DNA from 3 places in the Paenibacillus sp. ACRSA genome. Region 1 is predicted to be linked to each of the others. Evidence: riboswitches for the same ligand, from Rfam matches in the RefSeq annotation. Region 1 holds a riboswitch; each other region holds the start of a gene.
What was found. Region 1 has a riboswitch for cobalamin ahead of nikB (nickel ABC transporter permease). Riboswitches for the same ligand answer to the same signal wherever they lie in the genome.
Positions count from the first base shown of each region.

Region 2: linked by a shared signal. The riboswitch ahead of cobJ (precorrin-3B C(17)-methyltransferase) and the one ahead of nikB (nickel ABC transporter permease) in region 1 are both predicted to bind cobalamin.
Region 3: linked by a shared signal. The riboswitch ahead of MH215_RS09895 (ABC transporter substrate-binding protein) and the one ahead of nikB (nickel ABC transporter permease) in region 1 are both predicted to bind cobalamin.

Region 1 covers NZ_JAKRNP010000010.1:60,060-66,555, reverse strand. Annotated here, with positions in the region: gene MH215_RS23050 (hypothetical protein) at 1-523, opposite strand, end outside; gene ytxJ (bacillithiol system redox-active protein YtxJ) at 757-1,296, shown strand; gene melA (alpha-glucosidase/alpha-galactosidase) at 1,434-2,735, opposite strand; gene MH215_RS23035 (AraC family transcriptional regulator) at 2,929-3,771, shown strand; cobalamin riboswitch at 3,846-4,036, shown strand; gene nikB (nickel ABC transporter permease) at 4,213-5,151, shown strand; gene nikC (nickel transporter permease) at 5,152-5,985, shown strand; gene MH215_RS23020 (ABC transporter substrate-binding protein) at 5,999-6,496, shown strand, end outside.
Region 2 covers NZ_JAKRNP010000004.1:506,034-512,529, reverse strand. Annotated here, with positions in the region: gene cobK (precorrin-6A reductase) at 1-403, opposite strand, end outside; gene MH215_RS15715 (sirohydrochlorin chelatase) at 400-1,638, opposite strand; gene cobJ (precorrin-3B C(17)-methyltransferase) at 1,789-3,720, opposite strand; cobalamin riboswitch at 4,055-4,244, opposite strand; gene MH215_RS15705 (uroporphyrinogen-III synthase) at 4,486-5,310, opposite strand; gene MH215_RS15700 (GerAB/ArcD/ProY family transporter) at 5,443-6,496, opposite strand, start outside.
Region 3 covers NZ_JAKRNP010000003.1:59,102-65,597, forward strand. Annotated here, with positions in the region: gene MH215_RS09870 (adenosylcobinamide-GDP ribazoletransferase) at 1-424, opposite strand, end outside; gene cobU (bifunctional adenosylcobinamide kinase/adenosylcobinamide-phosphate guanylyltransferase) at 421-981, opposite strand; gene cobT (nicotinate-nucleotide--dimethylbenzimidazole phosphoribosyltransferase) at 978-2,060, opposite strand; gene MH215_RS09885 (ABC transporter ATP-binding protein) at 2,104-3,003, opposite strand; gene MH215_RS09890 (FecCD family ABC transporter permease) at 3,000-4,046, opposite strand; gene MH215_RS09895 (ABC transporter substrate-binding protein) at 4,043-5,041, opposite strand; cobalamin riboswitch at 5,318-5,467, opposite strand; gene MH215_RS09900 (histidine phosphatase family protein) at 5,627-6,271, opposite strand; gene cbiB (adenosylcobinamide-phosphate synthase CbiB) at 6,265-6,496, opposite strand, start outside.

The sequences.
Region 1 (6,496 bases):
CACTGTTTTGGGGGCCGACATACTCCTCGACCAATCCATCCGGATCGCCAACAAGACCCGAAACGCGGTGATCATCATCATCGATGTAGTCCATATGATCAGGGTACTCGGAAGGAATCGTTACCGTTGGTGGTGCAGATGCTTCAACATTTGGTTCATCGTGAGCGCTAGGCTCGTCCTCTGATGTCGCTGTAGATATCGTTGCTGGGGTTGATTCGCTCACCTTGCCCGTCCCTGCTCCTGCCAAACCTCTAGCACTGTAGCTGGACGCTTGCATTTCCTTCAAATACGAAGGGTGGATGCAGTGCTTTTGATCATTATCCAGTTGAATGACCGCAGCCATATGATCCACATAACCCAGGATGGTGCAGGGCAGATTGAGCCCGTTTCCTTTATAATAGAACTTTTTGAGCTTGGTGGCTTTACCCGAAAGTAGCCCCCACTCCTGACATTTTTCAATGAGTTCATCTTCGCTTTCCAGCGCTGTATACTGTTGTGGTTCAATCATAAAAGCATATGCCATAACGCATTTCCGCCTTTCTCTGGTTCTCTATGTTCATCGTTTCCAAATTACAATCAGTGTATCACAAAAGTGTACCGTGACATAAACATATCCGTGCGTTCGCAAGGAGTGTCTATGGTATAATTTTTCTAAGCGAGACACGTTGAACATACAATCAATTAGCAAGCCGTGTACCCCAAGTATACCTTGCGTTATGCTGTGTATATACCCAACATCTGCGGGAGGTAACTTCGATGAATCTAAAAGTAAATCATCAGCTTCTATGGACTTTAGTGGGCATCGCTATCGGGACGAGTATTGGTATAGCTACGAACCAGACAGCGTTAGGTGTTGCATTCGGGATCACCCTTGGCATATTAATCGGTTCTGTTGTTAGCAAAAGAATTCGTTCTGATTCGGATGAGACGCTCCGTGAACATGTGAGTGAATTGATTAAACCAAGCGACTGGCAGGAAGCACTTCAGAACTCGGAAGATCATCCTGTACTTATTCTTAAACATAGCACGACCTGCCCGACGAGCGCTCGCGCCTACCGAGAATTTATGGCCTTTGTAGGTTCCAATGCATCCGAGTCCAAGCGGCGCATGGACTACCATATCGTCAAAGTAATCGAAAGTCGCGCGCTTTCTCGCCACATTGCAGAAGAGACAGCGGTTATCCATCAATCACCACAGGTGCTGTTACTTGAACAGGGGCGTGTCATCCAACATACGTCACACGGTAAAATAACGAAAAAGAGATTAACTCAGTGGGCCCAAGATCCGTTCAATTAATGGAGAACGATTAGCTAAGCATGGTAGCGAGCAATCAGCATGTGATTTGGAGGTGTGACTTCCAAACGACCTACCTTATTCCAAAAGTAAAGTAAACGTCGTTCCCTCTTCACGAGGCGAACGGCGTTTTTAATAAATTATGATGTGAATTTTGGCAACCAGTCACCGTGAGCTTCGATCAATTCATCACACATGGCAACGATGTCGTCGATGGACAATTCAGCAGCGGTATGTGGATCAAGCATTGCGGCATGATAGATATGATCCCTTTTCCCAGTGATTGCAGCTTCAATAGTTAGCAGTTGAGTGTTGATATTAGTACGATTCAGTGCTGCCAGTTGTGGTGGCAGATCGCCAATGTATGTTGGGCTAATGCCAGACCCGTCCACGAGACAAGGCACCTCTACACAAGCTTCGCGAGGCAGGTTCGTGATTAAGCCATTATTCATGACATTACCAGCAATTTTGTAGGGCTTATTGGTCTCCATCGCCTCCATGATATGAGAAGCGTATTCCCGGCTGCGGGTGTGCTCAATGTTTTCGCTGGCAAACAGTTTCTCTCGCATTTCTTTCCAGCCTTCAATCTGGTTCACACAGCGACGTGGATATTCATCCAGTGGAATGTTGAACCGTTCGATCAGTTCAGGATAGTTACGTTTGATAAAGTATGGGTGATACTCAGCGTTATGCTCGGAGGATTCCGTTACATAGTAGCCAAAACGTTGCATGAGTTCAAAACGAACCATGTCATTATGCTGTTCCTTTTGTTTTTCTTTCGCCAAACGTTTGATCTCAGGATAGAGATCCTGTCCATCACGTGTGACTTCCAGCAGCCATGCCATGTGGTTAATGCCCGCAATCTTAGCAACCACGCCTGTCTGATCGATGCCCAGGGCATCAAACAGATGAGGCACACAGATCTGCACACTATGACACAGTCCTACCGTTTTGATGCCGCCATGTACGTTCATGACATTGGTAAGCACGGCCATCGGATTCGTGTAATTCAAGAACCAAGCATCTGGGCACACTTCCTGCATATCCCGGGCAAAATCGAGCATCACCGGAATGGTACGCAGGTTACGGAAGATTCCCCCAATGCCAAGCGTGTCTGCAATCGTCTGACGCAATCCATATTTCTTCGGAATTTCAAAATCGGTAATCGTACACGGATCATATCCGCCCACTTGAATTGCATTAATGACATATTTGGCTCCGCGTAGAGCTTCTTTGCGATCCGTATATACTTTCACGCTACAGCGGCTTCCTAGAGAACGTGCCATGCTGGTTAACAAACGCTCCGAATCGCTCAGGCGCTCGGCATCAATATCATACAAAGCCAGCTCGAAATCTTGCAGTGCTTCGGTCATCATAACGTCACCTAGTACATTTTTGACAAAGACGGTGCTTCCTGCACCGAGGAATGTAATTTTGCTCATCTAAAGTTCAGCCTCCCTGAATTTGTTGTACCTTCACTATAGGCTCATTCGAGGAGGATAACTATGGTGCAACCTATCTTAAATATGGCATAATCCCATTTATGGTGTCGCTTACAAAGACAATATGCCGTGTTTACCTGTTATAATATGAACAACGATCATTGGTGCGTATTGACGGAAGGGAGTGCTTGAGATGGGTCGAATCGAGATGAACGTAGTTTCTTTAGACTGGACACAGATGGAGCTGGTACTCCTGTTTTTCGGATGGGAGGACTGTGAGCCATCTCATTATTGGGGGTCGGGTGTACGGGATTCTTACATTATTCATTACATTCATGAAGGGCGAGGCACAGTGCAAATGGAGAACAAGGAATACCATCTCTCCCAGGGACAGGGGTTCCTCATTGTTCCCGATACAATTATCCATTATCAGGCGGATGCCAATGATCCATGGACATATTCGTGGTTTGGGTTCAGAGGTGTACATGCCAAGACATTTATGCAGCGTGCCTATCTAAGTCCAGAACACCCTGTGTTCGAAGCCCAGGACCCTGCATGGTTCAATCAGTTGTATACTGATATGGTTCAGACCTCGTCACGACATGGTGGGGATGTGTTTAGCCAAAGCCTGTTATACCGGTTAATTGCGGAGCTGATTGCTTCTTCCCCCGAGACGGAAGAACAGACCCATCGTCCTGTGTCCACCAAGGAAGAATATATTCGTCAGGCTCTTCAATATATGGAGAACCGATACAGTCAGAAGACTTCCATTCTGGATATCGCTCAATCTGTTGGGCTGGATCGAACATATCTCTCAGGGCTTTTCAAGGAGCGGTATGGCAAGTCACTTCAGACGTTCTTTCTTGAATATCGGATCCACCGCGCGGCTGAGCTGCTGCAAAACCCTGTATTGTCCATTAGTGAGGTAGCCCATTCAGTAGGTTACACCGACCCGTTGTTATTTTCTAAGATGTTCAAGCGGGTAACCGGAGTATCCCCCAAAGCATCAAGATCACAGCCTAATCTAACGATATAAATCGTTTATTTTAATTTCATGTAATAAAAGTTTTGAACATTATTGGCCTGCCAGCTATACTTGTACAGAAACCAATTGAATATGTGGAATTAGGTGCTTTATCGATTCGGATAAAAGCTTAATAGGGAAGTCCGGTGTAATACCGGCGCGGTCCCGCCACTGTAACAGAGGAGTTATACAGCGTATTGCCACTGGTGTAAGCCGGGAAGGTGCTGTCTGACGATGATTCTGGAGCCAGGAGACCTGCCTAATTTAACGACACGTTAGTAACCTACGGGAGATAGGAAGGTGTTTAGAGAAGCATGATTTTTTCTGAAAATCTGTCTATTTAAGGCGTCCTTATCCGGTAACACGGAGAAGGGCGCTTTTTTGATAGACCGGTATAGATTGTACCATTCCATTGCAGAGCGATGGAGCTTGGGGGAGAGGACGTCTGAACGCGTGAGCAGATACATCATTAAAAGATTAGTTCAACTGGTAGCCGTATTGTTCGGCATTACCTTTCTGACTTTCCTGTTAACCTACTTGTCTCCAGGAGACCCGGCGAGGCTAATGCTGATGTCCACGGGGATCACGCCAACCGACGAGTTGGTCAGACAGGTGCGGAGTCAGCTTGGACTCGACCAGCCCTTTTGGATGCGTTATGGGACATGGCTGGGGCAGGTGCTGCAAGGTGATTTTGGTACTTCCTATAAGTATGACCGCCCTGTAGTAGACATATTGTTGTCTCGTCTACCAGCAACACTACGACTAACAGGCAGCGCTATGCTTATCGTCATCGTTATCTCTTTTCCACTGGGGATCCTCTCGGCAATTTATCGGAATAAATGGTTGGATTATGTGATTCGTTTATTCTCTTTTGCTGGGTTGTCCATGCCAAGCTTCTGGCTAGGAATGTTACTGATGCTCGTATTTGGCGTTCAATTGAAGCTGCTGCCAGTGATGGGGAGCACGGGATGGAACAGCCTCATCCTGCCTACCTGTACACTGGCGGTTCCGCTGATTGCACAATACAGCAGGCAGATTCGAGCGGTTATGCTGGATGAAATGTCTCAGGACTATGTGAGCGGAGCGAGATCCAGAGGTGTGAAGGAGAGACAGGTCATTATGCATCATATTTTGCCGAACGCACTCTTGCCGATTGTAACCTTGATGGGCATGTCTACCGGGACATTATTAGGCGGTGCAGCTATTGTAGAGAGTCTGTTTGTGTGGCCAGGCGTAGGTCAGATGGCGGTGGATGCCATTTTCACAAGGGATTACCCGTTGATACAGGGTTACGTCATGTGGATGGCGACGATATATGTCACGCTGAATCTGCTTGTTGATCTATGGACGCATCTGCGGGATCCTCGGATTCGACTGGAAGTGGATGTGTAGATGAGCGAAATGATGCAGGTATTCAAACAAAATCGTTGGTTTACGTTAATTCTAGCCTTAACCGGATGCTGGGTAATTTTAGCGATGATCGCACCGATCTTGGCACCCCATGATCCACTGACAACCAACTTTGCCCATGTGCTGCAACCACCTAGCGCGGAGTATCCCTTGGGTACAGACCAGCTTGGGCGCTGTATTCTGTCACGTCTTCTGTATGGGGCGCGCACATCGTTACTTCTCACCTTTATGATGACGGGTATTGTCTTTGCACTCGGTGTGACGATTGGCATGATATCGGGATTCGCTCGGGGTGTAATAGATACCATATTAATGCGTTTAACAGATACGCTCATGGCTTTTCCAGGGTTGATCTTCGCTATTGCTGTAGTTGGCATGTTGGGACCAGGATTATTCAACACGGTGGTGGCTTTGTCAGTGGTATGGTGGGCGAAATACGCACGTCTTGCCAGAGGGCTTGTCATTTCATTACAGCAAAAAGAGTATGTCGCGGCCGCCGCCTTCGGCGGTGCACGGTGGAGTCAGATCCTTATTAGAACGATCCTACCCAACATGATCTCACCGCTAATCGTCATGGCTATGATGGATGTGGGCGGCATGATGTTATCCATCTCGGGTCTATCCTTCCTCGGACTTGGTGCACAGCCACCTGAACCGGAATGGGGGGCAATGCTGAATGAAGGCAGACGGTATCTACAGACTGCGCCATGGTTGTTAATTTATCCGGGGCTCGCGATATTTGGCACGGTGATGATCTTTAATTTATTGGGAGACAGCCTTCGAGATGTGCTTGATCCTAAGAAAGAAATAAAATAACGGGGGAATGAAAATGAACTTTATTCGCAGGAAGTCACTTATGCTTATGGCGTTATCCATCGTGATGTTATTTGTGCTTGCAGCATGTGGAAGTGCATCCCAGACAACCGATGGAACGGACAAGTCTGGGCAATCAGCGCAATCCGAGCAAACGGATCAGAGCCAACCGGGAAAGCCAACCCACTTAAACGTTGCGTTATTTTGGCTTGGCAGCAATCTGGATCCTGCAGAGGAATGGAATGGTTGGACACTTACGCGTGCAGCAATTGGGGAGACGTTGGTTCAATTTGATGAAAATATGAAGTTGGTTCCCAAAATTGCGGATACGTGGGATCGGATCGATGAGAAGACATGGCATTTCCATATTCGTGATGGCGTAACGTTCCACAATGGCAATAAGGTGACAGCAGAGGCTGTGAAGACATCAATTGAGCGCTCACTGGAATTAAATGAACGGGGACAGTCCACGTTACCAATTGCTTCCATGGCAGCGGAAGGACAAGACCTTACG
Region 2 (6,496 bases), on a different contig from region 1:
TGCCTGTTGTTAGCATCACAGAACCCTTGAGCTCTTTCGCTTGCTGTGCCGCTTCATCATATGAAGAAACCACATGTAACAACGGGTGGTCGTCGTAGGCAAGTCCTGTACGCTCATAACGAATGTACGGAATACCCGCTTGTTTGGCTGCTTCCATTGCATTGGCATGTGCCTCTTCAGCAAATGGGTGGCTCGCATCTACGATGGCTTGACTGCCTTGTTCTTGCACCAGTTCTACCATGGCTTGAATCGTCAAACGACCTGTGCGTACCGGCAAACCTGCCTCTGACAGACTATTCGCCGCGCTCTCGGTCACTACAGATGTCAGCACCTCTGTACCTTGCTGCTGAATTTGTAATGCGAGCTCCCGTGCATCGCTTGTTCCACATAACATGAAGATCATGAGCCCTTCACCTGCTCCTCCGCTACAGCAATCTGTGCGTTAGTTGTCTGCTCATCTGTCTCGGCATGTGAAGGCACATCATGGTGATGACCGGAAATGATTTCTTGATCATGATGAGTATGATGTAACTCGCCATCGTGATCGTGATGGAAATCAGGCGCCAGCTTCTGATCAGCCTTCTCGTGTTCATTTTCCGCATGCACATGCAGATGATCATGATGTTCATGAGTGTGGTCGTGCGTATGTTCATGATGGTGATCGTGTGCATGAGTCTCTTCGTGGTGATGATGGTCATGCCCGTGATCATGGTGATGGTCGTGATCATGATGGTGGTCATGGTGATGATCATGGTCGTGGTCGTGATCATGGTCATGATCGTGATGATGATGGTGATGTTTCGCCGCTTCCAGTCTGAACTGGCAATTATCACAGTTAGCAGCTACACGTCCATTTAAGCCTTCATTAGCCCGTTCCAGCACCACTTCCACCAGTTGTGGATGTAGGCCGAAATATCCTCCGATCTCAACCTGAACATCTGGATGTGCTGCTGCGAATTCTGCCGTCATCTCATCAATACGTTTAATGAGCACACCTGTGAACAGGAAGTACGGCATCACGATAATTTTCTTAGCTCCAAGCAGAAGGCAACGTTGCAGTCCATCTGGGAAGGAGGGCTGAGTTACACCGATAAAGCTACTCTCCGCCCACTTGTAGGGCAACTTCTCCCACAACATCCGAGTCATTTTGAAAAAGTCACTGTTCGCATCAGGGTCACTACTGCCACGTCCAAGCACCAGGATCGCAGTCTCTTCATCCGTTGCCACTGGTGCAGTCGCTACAGCTGCTCCCCCGCCTGAACTTGCGTGTACAGGCTGCGCTTCCTGCAAACGGGTCTGCATAATCTGAATAACTTTCTCATGCACACCAATAGGACGGCCGTAGATAAACTCCACTTCCGGATAACGTGCTTTGGCACGGTCAATGGCATTTGGAATATCGATTTTGGCATGACCTGCTGCGAACAAAATAATGGGTACGAGTACGACGCGAGTCGCGCCCTTATCAACACATGCCGTTACGCCTTGGGCAATACCTGGTTTAGCTAACTCCAAAAAACAAGTTTCCACAATCGTATTCTTCGGTGCTTTCTCTGCCACCGTGTTTGCAAACTCCATTAACTCCCGATTTCCCTCAGGATCACGGCTACCGTGTCCCACCAGCAATATCGCATTCATCTCCGGTTAATTCCTCCCCAGCCTGATCTTCAGATCTAGGCATCTCATCAAGTAGTGTTTGTGTTCCATTCATGCATATCAACAATTGCATGCTTCCACATATTCATTTCACGGTGTAGTCTAGATACTTTTTTCTTTTTGCGCAGAAGACTAGTCACCACAGATCGGATTAACTTCCACCGTAACGGGTTCATCCACATGGCGGAAGCCTTGAATCACGCCAACACGTTTGAAAAATTTATGAAAACGTTCATTCGGATGTCCTTTTTCTCGATACTCTGCGACAATCCGTTCCACAATGCCACCAATCTCATCTCCCGTAATGCCTTCAGCCACGGGTTGTGCAGGATGAGCATTACGTCCGAATTTCTTACCGCCAAGGAACAGGTCATACCCGCCTTTGCGATACACAATACCGATATCCTCAAGCACCGCACCATAACAAGCCATCCCACATCCATTGAGGGCAACGCTTGTTTCCTTCGGAGCATTCAATCCACCAATAACGGCCTGCAAATGATTAGCCATCGGCACGGCATCATCCTTTTCCATGTCGCAGAAGTCACATGCTTTCACTTTAATGACATCCCCGATCGGCACTACGATAAATTTCGCTGCCCGCAGCTCATCTACGAGTCGATCCGGCTCAAAGGTTGGCACTCGCAAAATAATCTGGTGCTCTGGTGTATACTCCAGCTCCCCCTCTTCACTCGCGCACTGTGCGAGCAGTGCCATCTGCACAGCAGTGAACTTCTTGTTGCCGACGCCAGGCGATACGCCAACTTCGAACAGCGGCAGCTTCTGCCCTGGTGCGGGCGCAGTGCGCACCGCCGTAGCGACCGCGGCCTGCGGTGCTTCGCCGCTCACGCCAGGCGCAGCAGGCGCCGCATCCAGCCAGCGGCGAGCGGACTCGCCCGCCAGGGCACCGCCTACCGCGAGCCGCGTTAGCGCTTCCGCCGCTAGCTCAGCGGCGCCCGCTTGCGGCGAAGCAACCGCTAAGCGCGGCGCGGCTTCTGCCGGCGCTGACGCTGGCCGCTCGCCAGCAAGCACGGCGGTGCCGCCGCCAGCCGGGTGCGATGCCTGCGCAGCAGAAGCTCCTGCACCGGCAAGCGGCTGGCTCTGCGGAGCTGGGCCTGTTCCGGCGCTAACGCCGGGCATGGCTGGCTCCGCCTGGGGCTTCGCGGCTTGTGCTTCGCGAGCCGCGTCCACGCCCGCTGCCTCACCGGAGGTGGCAGCGCGGGCTTCTTTTGCGCCGAGCGACCATGGCTCGGCTTCGGTGCGAAGTCGCTCATGAGGTCTGAGCGACTGTTCTGCGGTATTCAGCGTATATTTGCGCTGATACCCACGTGGAGTGACCATGAGCCCTTCGTACATCATGGTCGAGGAGTTACCGATGATCACGGTGGTCAGCATACCGATGTCATGATTAAGCATGTCCTCCAGGGTAGTCATGACAACGTCCTGACGATCCCGGTAAGCGCTTTTGACCAATCCAACTGGAGTCTTGGGATCACGGTAACGAAGCAGCATCTCCTGTGTCTCGACAATTTGACGTGTTCTCCGCCCACTGCGCGGGTTATAGAGTGCAATAACAAAGTCAGCTGATGCCGCTGCCTCAACCCGGCGAATAATCGTATCCCATGGGGTAAGATGGTCACTTAAGCTGATCGTACACGCATCATGCATCACCGGTGCGCCCAGTAGCGATGCACAGGAATTGATAGCCGATACACCTGGGATGATTTCAACAGCAACGCCGCTCCCAGGCTTCCATCCCTGTTCCATCAACACCTCATAGACTAGACCTGCCATACCATATACACCGGCGTCACCACTGGAGATTACCGCAACAATTTTGCCCATTTCGGCTTGTCTAACAGCTTCTTGAGCCCGGCTTACTTCCTCTGTCATCCCCGTCCGCACGATCGCTTGTCCGTTCAACAACGGCCGAATGAGATCGACATACGTGTTGTAGCCGATGATAACCTCGCTCTCCTGGAGCGCCTCCAGTGCACGATTCGTAATATGTTCCATCGCGCCTGGGCCAAATCCGATGACCAGCAACTTACCTTGACCTTGCATCTCTTCTCCTCCTCCATCACCCTGAGTAAACCTATACATTCCATAATTCCGTTCAGCAACTTCTATATAAATAGGCTTCATGAAACAGCATTTTGTTCAAAAATGGACAAGTGCATTCGATCAACAACGATTCATATCTCATTCTCTTAAAATCAAAAAATCCCATCCTACAATCGGATGGGATACGTATGTACGTACACTCAAGAAAACAACCACAAGACGTGAATACAGAGCATCGTCCAGTTGTTGAATACGCCAAATAAAAGGCCTACCAGGCGAACCGTCTGTCCGCCTGTCTCCTGATTATTCGTACACCACTCCTTTCCGCGAAGGGTTTGGTGACACATGTAAGGTAGGTCTCCTGGCTCTGGATCATTAGCTTCTTCTTCTGCCTTCCCCGAATAACGAGTGACATCAACCAAAAAAGAGCTTCACCATTACAGTGGCGGGACCGCTCGGGATTTGCACCCGATTCCCTGTTATCTCTTGCCTGACGCAAGAGCACCTTACTTGTTTTCATATATGAGCATAATGCTGAATAATTTGTTTTTATCATAACATCGCTGCGGAAAAAATGTCCATGTTTAAGATATGAGTGAACCACCTAACTTTCTTCTGTTTTATGGGTATCGATTGGAAGCTGACAACGGGAAAATAGCAAAAATCCTGACCCAAAATGGATCAGGATGACCTGTTCATACAATGAAACACAGTATGATCTATATTCAAACTCGTTTTAGCAAACTTATCTTTGTTGATTGTTGCTTAAGCTTTGTCCACGTGTGCAGCCGCATAGTAACGTCCTAGCTCCACGATCAGGGCACCCATCTTCTCTTCTTCTGGCACAACAAGTGCCTCAATGCCCTCTTCACGCATCGCATTCGCCGTAACTTTACCTACAGAGGCAGGAACGACCCCTTCACGAAAGGCTTGCAGCATCTGCTCTAGCTTCCCCTGGGAAGTGGCATATGCCGTCAAAAAGCGAACTTGGGGTCCACTTGTAAAAGCTACCGCATCAACCTCATGGTTCACAATCTCATTCAATAGCTGTTCTAATTCATGATCCTCTGGAGGGACATGGCGATAAGGTAACACTTGTCGAACCTCTGCACCTTGTTCTTGCAGCCAGTTTACCAGCTTCGGTGCTGTCTCACCATGTAGCTGCAATATCACTTTTTTCCCTGCAAGATCATGTGATTCCAATTCCCGAATTAACCCATCTGTACTGCCATCATCATCCCGAACTAATGGATTCAGCTTCCGCTTGCGAAGTGCATTCACCGTCTTGTATCCACGCGCTGCAATGGATGATTCAGATAAAGAGTCCAATAATTGACCCGCAACTTCCATGTCCTCTGCCATATCAAATAGCGCATCCAAACCCATACCTGTTGTCAGTATAGCCCAATCCGGTGAATCAGAGATCCAAGATACGAGGCCATCACGAATATTCCGATCATCCAAAAACACCGTTCCCTGTGCAGGTCGCACGAGTGGGATTCCACCCATTTTCTCGACGAGCAGGGACATTTCCTTCGATTTGCGTGGTCCTGTAAGTGCTACACGTATGCCTGCCAAATGTTGAGCCATTCAAGTTCCCCCCAGTTCGTTCAGCCGAACGTTCTTCAGTCTGACTACAGTATACAGGGTAGTCCTGTGGAGGGAAACCTTGTTCATGCCATTTGGTTCCTGTTCAGCTATAACGTTTTTTTATGAAAAGGATCAGGAAGGCTGAAGCTCTCCAGCTTGATGATCTGTATTCTCATCCCTTTTCTTCTGATCTTTCGAAGTCGGTTCTTTTGAATCCGACGTATGCTTCTGCCCTCCACGATCACCACTCTCCTTAGCCGCGGAGGGTTGTCGATCTTGTTTACGAGGATGCAGAAACAGAAATATTAGAATCGGTAACAACACCTCAAACAAAATGGCAACCCACGTCCATTCTCTTGTAAATCGAAAGAGTTGGATTGCATTCCGGAAGAACCAGAACGCACAGACAAAACCGAGTAAGGCAACCGGTCCCGTTAACATCTTACCGGATACTTTCGGAATCATACGTTTCATCCCCCAGCAGATAAAGTAGAGATCAAACGCAATTTTCGTAATCATCGTTGGTAACGTTGCTGCAGCTAGTGCCAGGTCGAACCGATCAAGAAAGTCACTCACCTGCAGCTGCCTAGCTAATTCATACGAAGGATACACTAGCCTCGATGCAATGGGTACCCCAATTGATGTGATCGTTTCAACGACGATTAGCATCATTAACAGCGCAGCAATCGTTACTCCCCAGAACACGGATTTAAACCGAAAGTCACTGCCTTTCACCACAAATGGCAAGGCCACCATCTCTCCAAAAAAGGACATGAGAAACCAACTCCCTTTGCCAACACCAGCCATATCGACATCAAAATACGGCATCAGATTATCCATGTCAATCTGCTGAACAAGCATGAAGGGAACGATGATCGAGTTCAACAGAAATAACGTAATGTACAGCTCTGACATCCCGATTAAAGAGCCGAGTCCACCTCTTACAATAAACACAACCATAACCATTAAAGTTAGTATAATGATGGATATCGGTGTGGTCTCCAACAAGGTGATACTAATATAGTCACCAATTAACCGAATATCCCGGGCAAATACAAAAAGGAAAAACATAATATACAACAGCGCCGTCACCCGCCCCATAAACGGATGTCGTACAACGAGTGATTCAAACAGATCCTGATTCGGAAACCGTCGCTGGACACGACTCAGCATCCAAAAAACAGAA
Region 3 (6,496 bases), on a different contig from region 1:
TAGCACGTGCGATGAAATCTGCAATTAGAGCCGCCTTCATCATTAAGAGAAGAACACAGGCTATCACTCCCATGGCACCTACGCGGCTATCCTTCATGATCTCTAACATTCGCTCACGAGAGCGATAACTGAGCAGACCATCTGCTGTATCCATCCAGCCATCCAGATGCAACCCTCCGGTCAACCAGACCCATAGGGTCAGCGTTAATACCGCTGCTGGAAACGAGGGTAGGAGTACACCCGAAATAGCCGCTCCAAGCCAGACAGCTAACCCTATTGCGGCACCCACAAGGGGATAATAAACTACGCTTTCACGTAGCAATAGTGGGACAAAATCAATCTGCATTTTAACCGGGAAGCGAGATAAAAATTGGAAGGCTGCCGCCGCTGGCTGTTTTCTCCCATCGTGCTTGCGGTCACTCATAGACGGTACTCCTTGCTCTTTAATTCAATCGCAATCCCCACCGTAACTAGAAATACTTCCCCGCAAATCGCTGCAATCCGCTGATTCAATATGCCTGCAAGATCACGGTATCTTCGTCCAAGAGCATATTCAGGAACGATGCCATCCCCTACTTCATTGGTTACAAGCACAAGTAGCCCCGGATATGACTCTACAGCCGATATGAGTGCATCCATATGTCCCTGTATGACATGCGTAGGATCATGTTCATGGGCAAGTAAAATATTGGTCAACCATAACGTCAGGCAATCCACTAATACTGTAGGAGCTGACATCCCCGTATGAGAAGCTCCCATACGTGTGATCCATTCAGGCAATGCCAATGGTTCCTCTACCGTATGCCACAGGTATCCCGCTTCTTCACGTCCCTGCTGATGCATACGGATTCGCTCACGCATCTCGTCATCATAGGCTTGAGCTGTAGCCACATACCAAGCCTCTGAGGAGCGTTGCATGCATAGACGCTCAGCAAACGAGCTCTTGCCACTTCGCGCCCCTCCAGTTACAAGCACACTCATGAAGAAACCTCTCCTTGAGGCGAGCCATCGGATACACCTGCACTGGCAAAGGTCGCCATCTCATTAAGAATACGGCAAGCCGCATCGATGAGATGAAGACTGAGCACGCCTCCTGTCCCTTCACCCAGTCGCATATTCAGATCAAGCATTGGCTTCAGATCCATCTCGCGAAGCAGTGCTGCATGTCCACTTTCATCGGATGTATGGGAAGCAATCATATAAGCCGTACTTACTGGTGCAAGCTGTCTTGCGATCAACGCTGCAGCTGTTGAGATAAAGCCATCGACCACAACAGGGCATCCATTCGCTGCAGCAGCAAGAATTACACCTGTTAGTCCGGCAATTTCTAATCCGCCAACCTTACTAAGCACATCCAGCGCATCCTCCGCATGGGGTGCATTCAGACTTAGAGCCTGGCTTACCACCGTTGCCTTGCGCTGTAACCCAACATCATCAATCCCCGTTCCGCGTCCAACAGCCGAAGCCGGTGATATTCCCGTTAAAGCACACATTACAGCAGCACTTGCCGTTGTATTGCCAATCCCCATCTCTCCAGTTACAAATATCTGCGTGCCTCTGTCCACTTCTGACGTGACCACTTCGGCACCAACCAGGATCGCTTGGATCGCTTCGTCCCGAGTCATCGCCTGGCCTTTCGCCATGTTAGCTGTGCCTTTGCGGACTTTGCGGGAAATGAGCTCGGGGTGTTCTAGCTCAGCATTCACTCCAATATCTACACAGAGTACATCTGCCCCAGCATGCCGGGCAAGTACGTTAACGGCAGCTCCGCCCGCCAGAAAATTAAGAACCATCTGCGGTGTTACCTCAGCAGGGAATGCACTGACACCTTCGGCAACTACACCATGGTCTGCTGCCATCACGATCACCGCTCGACGTTCCAAGCAAGGACGACTCTGTCCCGTAATGCCTGCTAGACGAATAACGAGTTCCTCCAGTTTGCCAAGACTGCCTGGCGGCTTCGTGAGGATATCCACATGAGCTGCAGCTTCTGCCGCGACCTGCTCATGAGGACCAGTGATTCGACGTATTAACTGCTCCAACACCTGTTCATTACGCATACAACTAGCACTTCCTTCATCAATATGTGAGTATATACCCCGATCAATTCTTCGGCTCTTCATGCTCCCGGCGCAGCAGCAACTGAGGGATACCATGATCTGGATGCTTCACCATCGCTGGGTTCACCTGGAAAATCTCCCGAATATGTTCTTCAGTCATCAATGCATGAGGGGTTCCAGAGCCAGCATTTTCGCCTTCTTTCAAAGCCAGAATATGATCACAAAATTGTGCAGCTAGGTTCAGATCATGCAGCACTGCCACAATCGTAATTGGATTTCTTTGACGCCATGTCGATAATAACTCCATAAATTGTAATTGATAACGAATATCCAGAAACGTTGTAGGCTCGTCTAACAAAAGAATACTTGGTTCCTGTGCCATCACTTTAGCAAGGGCTACTCGCTGTCGTTGTCCTCCACTGAGTGCATCCAGAGGACGATCCGCAAGCTCGGATAGACCTAATTCCTCCAGCACACGATCAACGATCTTCTCGCCGTCTCTAGAATCACGGCCAAGCCAGTTTTGGTAAGGATAACGCCCCATTTCCACAACATCCCTTACCGGATATGAGATTGCAGGTAGGCCATCCTGTTGCAGAACAGCAATCATACGAGACAGATCCTTCCGGCTATACGAAGTGATATTCCTGCCATTCAGTCGAATACTGCCCTCACTAACCGACTCCGTGCCAGCCAATAGTTGAAGCAAGGTTGATTTGCCACTTCCGTTAGGACCTACAACACCCCACCAATCGCCTTCTGCGATCTGCCAGCTCACACCATTTAACGCCTGATGCTCACCATACCGTTTACCTGCCCCATCTACTTCAATCAAAGGTTTACTGATGTTGCGCTGAGCATTGAAGCTCGGATCTGCCTGTTTCCCCGTATAATTAGGTTCATTCCGATTGGCATGCACCGTTTGGTTCGTGTCTTTACTCATGGCATCATCCCTTTACGAAGCTTCTTATTTCTGTGCAAAAGGTAGGCGAAGAATGGGGCACCGACAAATGCGGTAACAACGCCCAGCGGAATTTCAGTTGGCGCCAATACCGTTCGAGCAATCGTATCCGCCCACACCATGAAGATGGCTCCGCCAATTGCAGATAGTGGAACCAGCAGGCGATAATCAGGTCCTACGATCAATCGAAGAATATGCGGAATCACAAGTCCTACAAATCCGATGACACCTGACACTGATACAGCTCCTGCCGTGAGCAATGTGCCAACCGCCAGCACCGATAGCTTCAATCCATCCACCTTTACTCCAATATGAGCTGCCTGCCGCTCTCCCAGAGCAAGCACATTTAACGAGCGTGCACGACTCCAGAGGAAGATCAGACCAAGCAGAAAATATGGGAAAAGGATGGCCGTATACGACCACCCACGCAGTGCCAGACTTCCCATCGTCCAGTATATAATTTCGTTAATCGTCTGTTTCGACATGGTCGATAGGAAGGAGACAACTGCCCCTAGGAAACTTTGCATGACCACGCCCGCCAGAATCAGGCTATGAGTTGGTATTTTTCGACCCTCACGAGCCAGTGCCAATACGAACCATAGCGTCAACACGCCGGTTAGGAACGCAACCAAAGGCAAGGTCCAGATTCCGATTAATGCATATTGTAATCCGAAGAAAATCAGAAACGCTGCACCCACCGATGCACCAGATGATACGCCTAACGTAAACGGATCTGCAAGAGGGTTACGAAGCACCCCTTGGAAGCCAGCACCCGCTATTGCTAGAGAGGCACCCACGAGCACGGCAAGCAGTACGCGCGGGAAACGTACCTTCCATATAATCTGTTCTGCTGCTGTGCTCCAATCGGGAGTAATCCAATCCCCAATCCACGGAATGTGATGCAGCAGAATACCTGCAATGTCACGGACAGGCAAGGATACTGAACCAATGCCCGTGCAGATCAGCACCGTCAACACAAGTAGTCCTATCCCAGCCGTCCCGTACACCGCTAGCTTTTTACTCATTGGAACAGATCAGGGTAGATCGCTTTAGCTACGGCTTTCAGACCTTCTGTTACACGTGGTCCTGGACGGCTAAGTAGGTTGGCATCTAGACCGATAACCGCATCGTCTTTTACCGCAGTAATCTGATCCCAGCCGCTACGAGCTTTGATAATTTGATCCAGTGTTTTGGAATTCTCATCAATGACATCATTGGCATACAGAATTACATCTGGGTTCGCAGCAATGATATTTTCTTCATTAATTTCATTCCAGCCTTGCAAATCAGAAGCAACGTTGTTTCCTCCAGCAAGTGTGATCAACTCATCCATGAACTCACCTTTACCCACTGTCCAGCCCGGGGAAAATTCAACATATACGTTCTTCTTCTCTTCCGGTTTAACCGCCTTCACCGCTTCAGTAACATCGGCTACATCCTGCTTCATCTTCGCGACGATCTCTTGTGCTTTTTCCTGTGTATCTGTAATTTGACCAAATGTCTCAATGTTGTTCGCTACATCATCTACTGATTTTGGATCAGTCTTGAAAATAACAATCCCCAGGTCACGGAATTTCTTCACCGCTTCTTCATTCATGGAAATACCTGTGAATACGATGTCTGCATCCGCTGCGATGATGGACTCTTCATTCGGTTTAGATACGCCGCCCATTTTCGGCTTCGTTGTAGCTGCTTCAGGGTAATCATCAAAATCAGATACACCTACGATCTGCTCGTCCAATCCAAGGGCGAACAATGACTCTGTCTCCGCTGGAGATACAGATACAATTTTGGCTGGTGCCTTTTCAAACGTGAATGTCTCACCCGTTGCATCTGTAACGGTAATTGGATATTGTGTCTTGAGATCCGTTGTTGTCTGTTCTTGACTCTGTTCCTGTGCAGGTTGCTGTGATGCTCCTGACCCCTCATTCGTTGTTGCATTGCCACATCCAGCCAAGGCCAGTGCCAGAGCCGCTGCACTAAGCAGGGACGCTACGCTTTTCCAATTCTTGATACTCATTGTATTCATTCTCCCCTTCTCTATCTGTTCTATTAATCCTCTGTCGTGCTCAAAAACTAAATGCCCATGTCTTGATGTTCCTGTATAAGGTTGAACTTCAACATTTACACGTTATCGGAGAGTGAAGAACCAATATTGGAACAATAAAAATCCCCAATCCTTACAACAGGATCAGGGATAACGTCTCGCATATGGCGTGCTCTACGCATGATGAATCACCTGCGCTGTTCATACACAGAACACTGCCCGAAACGCTGTCCTTTCCTCGAAGGAACACCGGTCTTTACGTCCAGGGCAGGTAACCTGACTTACAGGATTATTCCTGATTCACAGTGGCGGGACCGTGCCGGATTTACACCAGCTTCCCTATTTCATCCGCTTGCGTACATGGTATGAATACACATAACCATGCAACTCTAATGCATACGGAACCCTTGGTCGCTTATGATATAAACATTCAATTGAGCATATTAGTTATATGCGTATGGTTGAGCACCTAATCACTAATTAGCCCCATCAGACCTATACGCATCGTCACACGTCTGTTGTGATTATAGGTTATATTGTACAACCTTACAAGCCGATTCAAGGAAAAGCTATCCGGCTTCCGATCCAGCCGCTCTCCCCGTATTCCAGTCTAACCTTAATGGCTTGCCCTGGAATAACCTGCGTATCCCAGAAGTTCAGATCAGGGATTAAGCGAGATATCGCATATCGGATTACACCACCATGTGTAACGATGCCAATCTGAGGTACATCAACCGTTACTGGTTCGGACAATGCATTGTGCAACAAGCAAGTATTCAGAAAAGAATCAATCCTTGCAGTAAACGCTTGCCACGACTCGCCATTGGGTGGTGTGACGTGCTGTGGATCATCAATCCAATCTCGATATTGTTGAATGTGTTGCAGTTGATCATATGTCTTCCCTTCCCACTCTCCAAAATCAATCTCTCTGAGCCGTGCATCTAAATGTGCCTGTTCTCGCTGCAATGGAGCGATATCTAAGAGGGTCTGTTGACAACGCAGTAAATCACTGGAATAGAGCCTGCTCCAACCGATGTTGCGCAGCAGTTCAGCGAGCGGGGCGAGCTCTTGTTTCGCTTCTGGTAGGAGACCGATATCCGTATGCCCAAGATATCTTTTTTCCTGATTCCACAATGTCGTCCCATGACGGATAAAAATAAGATCACAAGAAAGTAGGGTATTCTCCATATTCATAATCACCATGATAGCGTGCCTCCAGCCAACCAGACGACAAGTGAAACAAGTACACACAGTATGACAAATGAACCTGCCGACCAGAACATCAGGCGGGTCGTACGCACAATATCCTCTGCACCCATTAAGCGAGTCGGTTCTCCCATATATGCACGAAAAGACGAGACCCCATGATACACGTTATGCCCACCCAGTCTGATCCCGAGCGCACCTGCAACGGCAGACTCGGGAAAG